Regions from separate parts of the Paenibacillus sp. PastF-3 genome, predicted to be linked through region 2. Evidence: riboswitches for the same ligand, from Rfam matches in the RefSeq annotation. Region 2 holds a riboswitch; each other region holds the start of a gene.

Region 1 (4,759 bases), on a different contig from region 2:
AAATGATATAGTGGGTTCGTTGCTCGCAGGATGACTTGATAGCCGGTTGTAAAACATAATAAAGTCGAGACCTGAGTACGGAGAAGCAATAGGCGTTTGCCTTTTCGTTATATTTTCTGAAGGAGGGTAATAGCCCATGAGTGATGAAATCTGTATACCACCTGGCATTCACCAGAAGGACACTAGCTTCGGCTACACCTTGTCTATCATTAGTGGTAAATATAAAATGACTATTCTCTACTATCTCTCTGAAAACAAGATCGTGCGATTCAATGAACTGCAACGGGGTATCGGTACAATACCTTTTAAGACGTTAAGTATTATGTTGAAAGAACTGGAAGCGGACTGTCTCGTCAGGCGCGAGGAATTCCCCCAGATTCCCCCTAAAGTTGAGTATTCCTTGACTGAGAAGGGCCGATCGCTTATTCCGGTGCTGGATATGATGTGCACTTGGGGAGAGAAAAATTCCGTTCCAGCCGCGCAAGAGATAACAGTACCGTTTACGATTTAGCCACGACTTATGACAAAAGCAGCATTTCCATTAATGAAAATGCTGCTTTTTGTTTCAATTCTAATTACATATTATCGATAAATTCAACATAGCCTTGCGAACTGATGTCCAATTTTTTAAAATAATCCGTACTTCCTACCGTCTCAGATTCCGTACCATAAATGGCATAGAAGGAACGATAATCAGCGTTGCAGTAAATAAAAGTCGTGTCAAAGGGAGATAAAATACAGTCCAGCCCGTAGCCGAGTTTACCATCTTCACTGAAGTCTTTTTCACTTCCTCCGGCAGTTACAGCTAATGCGATTTTACGATTTCTTAATTTATCACTCTTCGAGCCATATGCCCATCCGTAAGTTAAATACTTCGTCCAGCCACTTTTTAAGCAGAGGCGGACTACTAAACCAGTAGACAGGGAATTGTAAGACGAGCTTATCATGCGCTTCATTTAGTTGTTGTTCCTTTTCCACGTTGATTTTTTCATCGGGATAGGCTTTGTACAGCTCATGTACCGTATATTTGTCTGGATATTTATGGAGTTCTTCGATCCAGCGTTTATTAACAACGGATGTTTCGATGTTTGGGTGCGTAACGACAACAAGTGTTTTCAATGGTGTATCCTCCATGTTTGAATCAGATTTAGGACTTGAGTTATACCTCCCATCACGCCATCGCGTAAGTATGCACTTTTAGTTCACGTACTTACCTAAAGGTAAGCATTGCAACCTGTCTGCACGTATATTGACGTACAGTCTTCGGGGTGATTCTCATCTTCGGTGTACACCCAAATATCACACAAGAGAGACTGGGTCATTCCTCCATCAATGTTACACTGGATACTTATTCACATGTTCTCCCCAACTTACAAGAAGCAGCCCTTCGAGGGATCGGCGACTCCATTCTTGAAACGTGCAAAGAGGTCAGGATTACGACTGATCCCTCATTTTACTTGAGTAAAGGTTAGATGGATGTTAGAAGATAGGTGATTTCAAGACAAACGGCGCGGTTCGGGGATCCCCGAAAACCGCGCCGTTATTCCATTCTTAGATATGCTGGTGAAGGAAATTGAACCCCTGGGCTACACCAGATTAAGGCTGATATAACTCTGTGGAAGCACACCCTCAAGCTTCCAAGCAAAACATCCTTCTCATTTTATAGCAAGATAGTCTTAGAAATAATTACAAGGAGGATAAACAGTACCAAGATTGCACCGGTAGATGTAAAGGCTCCTCCGATACCGCCACCATATCCGACACCACCAAAGCCAGCAATATTTTCGCTCATTTTAAATTTTCTCCTTTGTATTTAAGTTCATCTTAGCTTATGAAATCCACACTATAGTGCTTGGGTAAATAGGTAATTAGATATCTATCCATTTAAAGCCCCTACCGTAGGCAAAGGTTAGAAGAATGTTAGAAAATAGATGATTTCAAGACAAATGGCACGGTCCCGAAATCCCGGAAGCCGTGCCATGCGCAATTCTTAGATATGCTGGTGAAGGGAATTGAACCCCCGGCCTACGCATTACGAGTGCGTTGCTCTACCCCTGAGCTACACCAGCTTAAAGCTGATTTTTCTGTCAAACAAAAAATATTATACAACTTTCACCTAGAAACGCAAGCCTATTTTCTCTATTTCCCTACTCTCCCGAACTGCTATTCCACCTGTAGTTTACGCTCCACAGATTCCAGCTTTCCACGGCTAGTGGAGGGTTTATCTCGGCGGTCGTCTATTTTAAGTGAGGTAGAGACACGCTCTGCACCTGCGGCAAAAGGAGACTCGTGCAGCGCCTCGACTGCAGCAAAAATACGCTGAAGAGGCCCTTCGATAATTGTACCCATGGATGTAAGCTCATAAGTAATCCCTTCTACCGTCTTCAGCACTCGCTGCATATCCGCAACATAGCTGCTAAGGCTCGTACTACCTGTTCCAATCGGAATAACGGTTACTTCAGCAATAGGCATGGGAATACCTCCTCGGAATTTTAAAGTATGTGTCTCCTTCTATTGTAACAACTCCACCGCTCTCCCACAAATGATCTCAGCTTTATTATGCCCCTTCTTCTTTCCCCAAAAAATTCTTCGAAATATGACTTTCGCCACGGGTATTTTTTCTTACGTGAATTCTAGGGTCGTCTGCACTACATTTATGGACTCTTTGTGGCATCTTTTCGGACAATTTATGAATCATTTTTCATATGCCTGTGGATCAATTGTGGATTACTTATGGACAGCCTGTGGATCATTTGTGGAGTACTTTTGAAGAACCCGCTCCCCGCGCGGGTTTTCTAAAAAACTGTTTACAAACACAACATCTTGGGTTATTTTTATCTAACGACAACAAAATATAGTGGAGACAGGCGCTTTGATCCTTAATCGGAATTAGAGCTTAATAGGGAAGTACGGTGAAAATCCGCTGCGGTCCCGCCACTGTAACCGGATGCCCTTTACAAGCTTTTAGAAGCTAAAGATGGGCAGATCTCCTGGCAGAAGCCACTGAGGGTAAGAACCCCTTGGGAAGGCGCTGAGAGGTCCTACGGAAGCCAGGAGACCTGCCTGTTTCGACGACACCAACTATGAGTGCCTGCGAGGAACAGGAGCGGTGTCCGCATGCGGTCATCTTCTTAGAGACCACTACAAATATCTGTGTGGATATTTACATAACGCATCGGGCATTTTCAGCCATCCTCGCTAGGGGATGCTTTTTTTATGAGATCACAATGAATATACGGCCGCTTATGCGGCCCCACTTCTTAATGATAGGACGATAGACTGAGAGGAGAGCTATACAATGACGTTGTTGGAGAGACAATTTAACGGTACAACAAATGCACGGGAAGTTCTTTTAGAAGAGCTCATTGATTTAGGACGCGATATTATCGACAGCCGGGATTTGGACTTGCTGCGCGAGAATGCCAATTTGAACGGAGAGAGTTTCTCCGGTAAAATGAGCAAGTTCGGCAGTGAATATTCAAAATGGTACGCCCGTAACTTTACGATGCCGCCGCAGCTGGTGCAAGCCATTGATGACAATGTCGTCTATGTGCATGATCTGGATCAATACGCAATCGGAACGACTAACTGCATTTTTATCCCGTTTGATAAGCTTCTCCGAGAAGGCTTCAACACCGGTAACGGCAGTGTTCGTCCTCCGAACTCCATAATGACAGCTATGTCACTAGTAGCAATCATTTTTCAATCCCAGCAAAATGCTCAATATGGCGGCGTATCCGCCAATAAACTCGACTATGATCTGGCACCTTATGTAACCAAATCCTTCGCTAAGCTGTTCCGCAAGGGTCTGGATTATTTTGATGAGGGACAAGCTAATGAATCTTTGGGCGAGATCACAATGAGCCGGACCGATCTGGCCGAGGTATATCCGAAATCGTTCCGTTATGCACTGAAAGAAACTGAAATCGAAACCCTGCAAGCGGCTGAAAGTATGGTACATAATCTCAATACCATGTCCAGCCGATCCGGCGGGCAAATTCCGTTTACCAGTATCAATTATGGTACTTGTACTTCACCAGAAGGTCAGCTTGTAATCAGTTCCCTGCTAACAGCAACGATGAACGGGCTTGGCAGCGGAGAAACACCTGTATTCCCTATTCAAATCTTCAAATGCAAGCAAGGAATCAACCAACAGCAAGGCGATCCTAACTATGAATTGTTCCTAAAAGCAGCGGAATGTTCTGCACGCAGACTGTATCCGAACTTTGCTAATCTAGACGCTCCGCTCAACTTGCAGTATTATGATCCAAGTGATCCTGATACGGAATTTGCTACAATGGGCTGCCGCACTCGAGTGCTCGGTGACCGTTTTGGGCGTAATCATTGCTCCGGGAAGGGCAACCTTTCCTTTAATACACTGAATCTGGTTCGGCTCGGTCTGGCACACGGCACAGTAACAGGCCGGCGTACCGTCGCAGACGAAGCTGGCTTCTATGAGGATCTAAATCACTATATGGACATTGCGCTGGAAGGACTTCTTCATAGGTTCTGCATCCAAAGCGCGCAAAAAGCTAAAGCATCCGATTTCATGATGCGAGAAGGCGTCTGGGAAGGCGGCGAAACCCTCGCTCCTGAAGACTCTGTAGGTGAACTGCTGAAGCATGGTAGTCTGTCGCTCGGCTTCATCGGTATGGCGGAATGCATGAAAGCCATGTACGGCAAACACCATGGCGAGGATATGGAAGTCCATGCCAAGGCTGTGGCTATCGTACGTCATATGCGGGAGTATTGCGACCGG
Region 2 (4,759 bases):
CAAGTGGCTGAAATAAAAAGCCAGGGAGAAATTCCCCGGCTATGATTTATTGTATATCTCTAATGCTATTTGGAGGCACTAACTCCTGCCTTTTCTCTTGCAATAGCAGCAGCCTTTACCATGTTACGAAGTGCATCTTCCGTCTCCTGCCAGCCACGTGTCTTAAGGCCGCAATCCGGATTAATCCAGAACTGTTCAGGGTCGAGCACCCGCAGCGCACGATCAATAGCAGCTGTCATTTCTTCTACAGCAGGAACCCGTGGACTATGGATGTCATATACACCAAGACCGATTCCCTTATCATATTCCTGTTCTTCAAAGCTAACGATCAATTCCCCATGGCTACGGGAAGTTTCTATAGAGATGACATCCGCATCCATCGCGGAAATGGAGTCGATCATGTCATTGAATTCGCTATAGCACATGTGGGTATGAATTTGTGTTGTAGCCTTCACATGATTCGTTGCGATACGGAACGACTTCACCGCCCAATTCAAGTATGCCTCATGATCTTCAGCCTTCAAAGGAAGCCCTTCACGGATAGCCGGTTCATCTACTTGAATCATCTCTATGCCTGCATCCTCCAAAGCTTTAACTTCATGACGGAGCGCTAAGGCAATTTGATTGGCTACTGCTTCCCGACTAAGGTCATCACGTACGAAAGACCAATTGAGGATTGTAACAGGACCAGTCAACATACCTTTAACAGGAAGGGCAGTTAACGACTGAGCATAAACGCTCTCTTTCACAGTCATAGGCTGAATAAAAGCTATATCCGCATAAATAACCGGTGGCTTCACGCAGCGAGATCCATAGGATTGAACCCAGCCATTACTAGTAAATAAGTAACCATCTAGCTTCTCCCCGAAAAACTCCACCATATCCGTTCTTTCGAACTCACCGTGCACGAGTACATCCAGACCTAGTTTTTCTTGGAAGGTAATTGCATCCGCGATCTGCTCACGTACGAACCCATCATAGCGCTCTTGATTCCATACCCCTTTACGCCATTTCAACCTTGCCTGACGTACTTCTACGGTCTGTGGAAAGCTTCCGATCGTTGTCGTTGGCAGAAGTGGCAGCTGCCATTTCTCCTGCTGCACCTTCAGGCGCTCAGCAAACGGTAGACTGCGTTGGTCCGGTAAATCTGCAAGTCCAAGAACTTGCTCCGCAACATCCTTACGGCCGCGTTCAGGAAGCGAACGGAAGGCAGTAAGGGCTTCGCGACTGGCTGTCAACGCAGCAGCAGCTTCTCCTGTACCCTCTAAGGCTGCAGCAAGCAGGCCAAGCTCACTAAGCTTCTCATCAGCAAAGGCTAATGCAGCCTTGACGGTTGTCTTCAGCTTCGCCTCACCCTGAACAGTAACCGGAACATGCAGCAAACTGCAAGAAGGCTGTAGAATAAGACGATCAAGCGGTACATGTACACTCAGCTTCTCGATTAGCTGCAGCTTAGCATCCAGATCCGAGCGCCAGATGTTGCGTCCGTCAATAATACCCGCTCCCAGCCACTTATCCTCAGGCCAGCCAAGACGTTCAATCGATGCCAGGTTCGTCCCGCCATCATGGACAAAATCAAGACCTAAACCTTGTACCGGAAGTTTGAACAATGCCTCCAGCGGTTCAGCAGCTTCAAAGTAAGTCTGCAGAATAATATTTAAACCAGGCACGGATTCAGCAATTTCTGTGTAAATCGAGTGAAGTAAGGATAATTCTGACTCATTTATTCCTGTAACAATTGCTGGTTCATCCATCTGTACCCAGCATACTCCTTCTTGCTTCAGTTCCTGCAACAGCTGAATGTAAACCGGAAGAAACCGAGCAGCAATCTTCGCAATATCCGCAGATGCAAAACCTTTTGACAACTTAAGGAATGTATAAAGGCCTAAAACTACAGGTTTACCCTCAATTCCCCCTTGGGACTTGGCAAAACGATAAGCTTCCAGTGGTTTGTTCTCGGTCAGACGCGGCGTTTGTGCACCAATCTCTGGAACGATGTAATGATAGTTCGTATTGAACCATTTAGTCATCTCACAAGCGGTAGCCTCAGCATTTCCTCTAGCCATCGCAAAATAAAGATCAAGTCCAATGTCGCCACCGTCATACGCATAACGTGGAGGTACGATCCCGAACATAACAGCTGTATCCAGCACATGATCGTAGAATGTAAAATCATTTACCGGAATGAAATCAATTCCTGCCTCCTGCTGAGTCTTCAAATGCTGAAGCTGAATGCCTGTCATTTCAGTACGGAATTCTTCCTCATTTATTTTCCCCGCCCAGAAGGCTTCCAACGTTTTCTTCCACTCGCGGTTTTTTCCGATTCTTGGATAGCCAAGATTACTTACTTTTACTTTGTTCGTCACTTTGCAGCTCCCCTTCTCCATTTTCTTATTTTGGACTTGATATCACTTGCATTCCTATAAGCATAAACGCCTTCGGCGTCCTTGTAAGGACGGTAAGCATTTTAGCGAGAAATATAAGACATAAAGTATAGGTGCAAAACTTATACTTTCTTATATTTTTAAAAAAAGCGCCTTTCCCTAAAAAAAGTCAAAGGGAAAGACGCCCATAATATACCTATGGTTAACGTCTAACACCTTCCTATCCTCCGTAGGTGAAGCAGTGCTGTTGAAACAGGCAGGTCTCCTGGCTAGCGGTGTCAGCATCCTTAGCAGTCTTCCCAGCAGTAGTAAATTGCCAGTGACATATGTTGCTATGGACTCTTCCGTTACAGTGGCGGGACCGCATCGGCTTCGAACCGAACTTCCCTTTTAAGCCTACCGAATTACTAATTCCGGCAAGCACCTGTCTCCGTTATTTTCAAGCTAAAACGCCATTGGCGTCCTTTTAAGGACGGTAAGCGTTTATGCGAGAATAATAAGAAAGTATTGTGTGAAACTTATACTTTCTTATCATTTAATCGCTAAAACGTCTTCGGCGTCCTTTTTAAGGACGGTAAGACGTTTATGCGAGAATAATAAGAATAAAGTGAAACTTTTACTTTATCCTTATCATCAATAAAGTGAGTGTCTTAATCTGATGTCATCATACGTGAAAGCCCCCGTCATCTGCAATAGATGACGGGGGCTTTGGTTATATCGATTCCTTATAACGGATTTAGAAAAACACGAAATATACTACTGCAGCAAGTACTATGCGATATATAGCAAATGGTAAAAGCTTAATCCGGTTGATCAATTTCAAGAAGAAACGCATCGATAATAGCGCAAACACAAAGGCACTGATAAAGCCTGCAATGAAGAACGGCAGGGCATCGATGGTGAAATATTGCCAGTTCTTCATCAGTGAGAGTAAACTGGCGCCTGCCATGATTGGAACAGCCATAATAAACGTGAAATCAGCAGCAGCGCGATGACTCATACCCAGAAGAACACCACCAGAAATCGTCGACCCGGAACGTGAAAATCCCGGCCACAAGGAGAAGCACTGGACCAGACCAACACCTAGCGCCTGCTTATATGTAATCTGATCGACACTCTCCGTTTGAATCTTCTTAGGTCCGAATAGATCCGCAATAATCATTAATACAGCACCGACTACTAGACCGATTAACACGGTAGATGTAGAGAATAAATGTTCGTCAATATAATCATTAAACAGAACCCCCAGCACGCCTGCTGGCACTAAGCCTACAAGCACCTGTGTAAGCTTAAGGTGGCCGCCTTTTTCAAGCTGTGGTTGTTGCTCGGTTACAGGATCCAACTGCTTGCGGCTGAAGCGCTTTAAGCCCAACAATTCAATGAACCTATTTCTAAAAATAACTACAACTGCTAATATTGACCCCAGCTGTATAACCACTTTGAACGTATTGGCCGTATATTGCCCAAATAACTCTGTCGATTTTAACCACATATCATCAACAATAATCATATGACCCGTGGAGGATACCGGAGCAAATTCAGTCAATCCTTCAACAATTCCCAAAATAATAGCTTTAATAATCGTTAATAGCTCCATTTGTTCTCCTCCTTTTAATCATAACTTTTATCTATAAGTCCTTCTCGGCTCAACCTTCGGTGTTCATTTTCCGGCTGCGCTTGCGGAAGAACAAATATCCCAGGATCACTACTCCACCTGCAAGAAGCACGTACACTACGTTAGAGTACATATCCATATACATGGCGATGTCTTCCCAGGACTCACCCAATGCCGCCCCAATAAGCACCAGCAATAGATTCCATCCCAGCGTACCAATCGTTGTGAAGATCATAAACACTCCAAATTTCATGCCCGACATCCCTGCTGGGATCGAGATCAAACTACGCACTAATGGAACCATCCGACAAAATAATACGGTCCAATAGCCATATTTGTCAAACCAAGCGTCAGCCTTGTGGATGTCCTTTTTGCTAATCCGGAGTAGGCCGCCCCAGCGTTCAACAATCTTTTCCAATCGATTTACATCCAACAAACGACCGATATAATAAAGAATCACTGCACCCAGCAGTGAGCCAAGCGTAGCAGCAATGATTACCCCAGGAATGGTCAAATTCGTTGTGGTTGTCATGAATCCTCCAAAAGGAAGGATCACTTCGGAAGGAATTGGTGGAAATATATTTTCAAAAGCGAGCATCAGGAAAATACCAAAGTAACCAAACTGCTCCATAAAATCTGTAATCCATGCTTGCATTTCGTAACCCCCATTATTCAGATCAAGTTCTTCTTCAAGTTGCGTAAATAACGGCTGCGAATAAAAAAGAAGTAAAGTCCCTGGACAGCCAAATATCCCAATAAC
Region 3 (4,759 bases), on a different contig from region 2:
ACGGTTTTAACAAGATAGGCAAGGCTCTTATCCAAATGCTGCTTGGCTACATCTGGAGTCGGTACTTCCGGCTGCTCTAATTGAACATCATTCATGTCATAGAGACGGTTGCTATTATTGATTAGACGATCATAGGATACGAGTGCATATGTGCCTTGATCCGTAGCCATAGCGTCTACTTTTCCGGTGAGAATATGCTTGAATCCACCATCCGGCCCAGAGAAGCTAAGTAAAGCATCTATAAGTGAATTTCCTTCTTTAATAAACTTAGGGTCACTGTGCGGATCTACGCCTACGCCAGTTAAGGCAACAACAATCTGTGCGATGCTCTCACTGCTTGTGCTTCCCCAGCTTGTAAATCCACCTTGAGCATTTTGTACACTCGATAACCATGCAATCGCCCGATCCACGGCAGCTTTTACATTAGGATTCGTTGCGTAATAAGGCGCAAGTGCTTGCATCGCCATCCCGGTCATATCGACGTCTGCTTTGGTTACACCTAAAGCCCAGCCCCCGGCATCTGCTGCACCTTTTTTAACTTCTCTATCTAAGATGTACTGAACCAGGTTTTCTCTTGTGCTTTGATATATAACTCCCTTCTCATCAGGATCAGGGAATAATACTGGAATTCCGTAGTCATGACTATCTAGTGCAATCAGAGCAAATATGGGACCATTAAGCCCTTGCTTCTGAATATATTGATAATCAGCGAGTGCATTTCTTAGATCATGACCTGCAACATTCGTGATATCTTTTCCGATAGAGGTCAGTCCTAGAATTGCTCTGGAATTCTCTGTGCTTTTATTGGCGTCGAGTTTTCCATCCTCTTTGATAATCGATGTTATTTTCGTAGCTACATTGTTGTAATAGAGATCATAATAACCACTTGGTACTTTATAGTTCGCACGTGCTAGAGAAAGAATCGACCATTCTCCGCTACCTGTTCCAAATGACGGATTCTTTACAGTGTTAACGATGTAAGCCAAGCTTTTATCTAACTGTTCTTTGGCAGTGATTTTATAAGTAACCTGATAGGTTACATTATCTGCTTTGTTCCCAGCGCCATCTACAGCCGTTACTGCGATTACGTTACTACCTGGGTTAAGAGAGGCTTTGTACTCACCATTAGTAGCTGACAGAACGACTTGGTTCAGCTTTACTACTGGGATAATGTCTTTATAGACATTGTCTGTAACCACTACTTTGAAGCTTAAATCTTTACTGGATACTTCTTGTTTATCTTGTATACCTTCTATTAATATCGTAGGCTTCTCTGTATCTGGCTCTTGTACTAACGCATTAATCTGCTCTACTAGAGCTTGATTAACCTCTGTTGTTACAACTGCACTATCGGCAATTGCTTCATTCGCATGAGCCGGGATTACGCTTGTAGAGAACGTCGTGATAAATACAGCTACAATGAGTAACCAAGCTAAAAACTTATTTTTCTTCATGTTTCCATAACCCTTCCCTTCTCTTCCTATGATAAAAAAACAGAATAAACTTTCCAAGCATAACGCCCTCGGCGTCCTTATAAGGACGTTATGCGTTTAGCGAGAAATATAAGACATAGAGTATAGGTGCTAAACTTATACTTTCTTATATTTTTAGCACTACAAAAAAACCACTCAACATAACGTCAAGAGGTTTAAGATAGTGAACCGCAATAATAGCAGGCATATACTATATCAAACACCCCTCTATCGCTCGTAGAGTTTAATGGTGTATCAGAAACAGGCAGATATTCTGGCTCAAGTATCATCACCCTTGCTACCTTCCCAGTTTCCCAGTGGTACCTTGCAAGGACTCCTCTTTCACAGCGGCGGGACCGCGCGGGACTCACACCCGCTTTCCATTTAACCAATCTATGATTGCATTTCCGAAACATTCATAATTGGCACCTATTGCTAATATTAATTTTTCATGCTCCATCATATCTAATATAGATGCTTTTGTCATGCAATATTTGTTTTTTGTATAACGAGTAGTTAGCGATAATCCTATTGAATATCAAATCATTTTAACCACAATATACTCTTTTTCTCTCAGCTCAAAGCCCTCCTCCAGTGACAAAGAGGCCAAATCAAAGATTCGATCATACTTTTTATTTCGTAGGAGCCCTTCTTCCTCAGCCCAACAAGTATAAAGCTCAAACTCGGCACCAGATACCCCATAATCTGTCATAAGCCTAAATAACTCCCGACAACACTTGAGTGAGGCATCATACGATCCTGGTAGCGTATCTTTTAGCTTAGGGGATACAGAGAAGCCGCCCCAATTCGGTGAAATCCGGTATACATATGGACTCCGAAAATGCTTGCGAATCTCATCGTTCCAATACCCAAGTTCCTCTATAAAAATACCCGCTGCATCTTCTTCCGAGTCGTATACAAGACAGTCCTCATCTCTTAAATGAGACAGATCTGCGATGTCATCTAAAGGAATTATGCCTTGCAGGCGTAAAGCCTCTCTTTGATTCTTATACTCTGGGGAATTTTTCACTTCATTATATGTCTTTGCTGACAGTACACTGCCTCTTTCTCCTAACGGAAGCTCTGTAGCCGAGCCTATGTAATGAAATCTGCTCACTGGATTGCCCTCCATAACTTTGGAATCACTGCAAATCACTAATTCATATATGAATTTACCACAAATTAGTAAGGTACTCGTTGAAATTATTCTATGTTAGGGTATTTGGTAATCGTTTACAACAAATTAATGGAGGTGTATATGATCATCTAAGCACCAAAGTAGTAATGAAGGTCCGGTTTAAGCATCCTCAAAAATGATCTTACAAAGGAGAATTCAATGACTACTCGAATCCAGAAACACTTCTTATCATTGACCCTTGTCACCGCTCTTCTGCTTTCTTTGTTCTCATCCATTGCCGCCGCTGCCACTAAGGACGAGCAACAAGCTAAGCCAGCACCAAAGAGTAAGATCCAATCCTATGTAGACGATATGCAGCCCGGATGGAACCTTGGCAATACGCTAGATGCTACAGGTGAGGATGAAACCTCCTGGGGCAATCCGCGTGTGACCCAAGAACTGATTAAGAAAATCGCCGCACAAGGCTACAAAAGTATCCGGATTCCCATCACTTGGGATTCACACATAGGTGAAGCACCGAACTATACCATTGATCAAGCTTACCTCAACCGTGTCGAAGAAGTTGTCGGCTGGGCGCTGGACGCCAAGCTTTATGTAATGATTAACGTCCATCACGACTCCTGGTTATGGGTAAGTCATATGGAAGAGAAGCATGATGAAACGCTCGCGCGTTATAACGCAGCATGGACTCAAATTGCGGACCGCTTCAAGGATAAATCCGATAAGCTGATGTTCGAAAGCATTAATGAACCTCGTTTCACGGATGGCGGAAGTACGGATGAAGTGAAGATGGAACAGATGCTTACAGAGCTCAACAATTCTTTCCATCAGATCGTTCGAAACTCAGGTGGAAAGAATGATGTCCGTCCGCTAGTGCTGCCTTCATTAGAGACTTCTCCTACCCAACCTAGAATGGATCAGCTTTACAAGACGATTACAGCTCTTAACGATCCGAACATAATCGCGACCGTTCACTACTACGGCTTCTGGCCGTTCAGTGTGAATATCGCTGGTTACACCACGTTTGAAAAAGATACAAAAAACGATATCATCCAAACTTTTGATAACGTTTACAACACATTCGTAGCCAAAGGAATCCCTGTTATCGTTGGTGAGTTTGGACTGCTAGGCTTCGATAAGGATACAGGTGTGATTGAACAAGGCGAGAAGCTGAAATTCTTCGAGTACCTTACCTATTATTTAAAAGAAAAGAAAATGACCTCCATGCTCTGGGATAATGGGCAACATTTCAACCGCAAAACGTATAAGTGGTCCGATTCCGAACTCCACAACGTATTAATGTCTGGTCTGAAAGAACGTTCCTCGAGCACCGAGAGCGATCTGGTCTATCTAAAAAAAGGTGCAACGATCAAAGACACCAAGGTGAAGCTGAACCTAAACGGCAATAAGCTAACCACGATTAGTGCAAATGGGAAGTATCTAATAAAGGGAAAAGATTACACCTTGAATGGCGAGGAACTCACACTCAAAGCCAGCCAACTCAAAAAACTCACAGCTTCCCAAAAATACGGTGAAAATGCCGTGTTAACGCTGAAATTCAACAAGGGTGTTGCGTGGAGACTAAAGATCATCGTGAATGACACTGCCAAATTAAGTGATGCCAAAGGTACGACTGAATCGTTTGCCATTCCAACTACCTTTAATGGCAACCAGCTTGCCACGATGGAAGCTGTCTATACCGCTGGTGGCAATGCAGGCCCGCAAGACTGGACTCCATTCAAGGAGTTCGGCAATACCTTCTCACCCTCTTATAACACGAAAGAAATCAAGCTGCTACCAGCCTTCTTTAAAGATGTTAAAGACGGAGAAGTTATCCTGAAATTCCACTTCTGGAATGGTGATATCCTTACGTACAAGATCACGAAGAGTGGAACAAACGTTGTAGGAAAGTCTTCTTAGCTTTCGCTGCATAACATAAATAGGAGTGTCCCTTCACGAGGACACTCCTATTTTTAATTAAATCATACATAAACTTCTTCATACGTCATCAACATTAAGCGATAGACCAGATACACTCCAAGATAAGCTCCCGTTATAAGGAACATTGGATTCAAAAAAATCGCATGGATCGAGGTCATGAATACCGTGTTATCTCTTAATATTTCATATATGGCTAGGGCAGAAATAT

The links. A riboswitch is a leader RNA that binds a small molecule or an ion and turns the genes downstream of it on or off. The one in region 2 is predicted to bind cobalamin.
Region 1: it holds a riboswitch for cobalamin, as region 2 does, so the genes downstream of both, M2444_RS13365 (anaerobic ribonucleoside triphosphate reductase) here and metE (5-methyltetrahydropteroyltriglutamate--homocysteine S-methyltransferase) in region 2, are expected to answer to the same signal.
Region 3: it holds a riboswitch for cobalamin, as region 2 does, so the genes downstream of both, M2444_RS32835 (S-layer homology domain-containing protein) here and metE (5-methyltetrahydropteroyltriglutamate--homocysteine S-methyltransferase) in region 2, are expected to answer to the same signal.

Annotation. Positions count from the first base shown of each region.
Region 1 is NZ_JARXWM010000005.1:381,591-386,349, reverse strand. Features, by position in the region: gene M2444_RS13390 (winged helix-turn-helix transcriptional regulator) at 137-511, shown strand; partial or broken gene M2444_RS13385 (NAD(P)H-dependent oxidoreductase) at 576-1,119, opposite strand; gene M2444_RS13380 (YjcZ family sporulation protein) at 1,661-1,792, opposite strand; tRNA gene M2444_RS13375 (tRNA-Thr) at 1,998-2,069, opposite strand; gene M2444_RS13370 (MTH1187 family thiamine-binding protein) at 2,164-2,472, opposite strand; cobalamin riboswitch at 2,849-3,081, shown strand; gene M2444_RS13365 (anaerobic ribonucleoside triphosphate reductase) at 3,299-4,759, shown strand, end outside.
Region 2 is NZ_JARXWM010000003.1:173,060-177,818, forward strand. Features, by position in the region: gene metE (5-methyltetrahydropteroyltriglutamate--homocysteine S-methyltransferase) at 66-2,366, opposite strand; cobalamin riboswitch at 2,623-2,827, opposite strand; gene M2444_RS08055 (undecaprenyl-diphosphate phosphatase) at 3,121-3,981, opposite strand; gene M2444_RS08060 (DedA family protein) at 4,031-4,654, opposite strand; gene M2444_RS08065 (FtsX-like permease family protein) at 4,672-4,759, opposite strand, start outside.
Region 3 is NZ_JARXWM010000033.1:946-5,704, reverse strand. Features, by position in the region: gene M2444_RS32835 (S-layer homology domain-containing protein) at 1-1,454, opposite strand, end outside; cobalamin riboswitch at 1,720-1,920, opposite strand; gene M2444_RS32830 (hypothetical protein) at 2,011-2,589, opposite strand; gene M2444_RS32825 (cellulase family glycosylhydrolase) at 2,809-4,530, shown strand; gene M2444_RS32820 (transposase) at 4,593-4,759, opposite strand, start outside.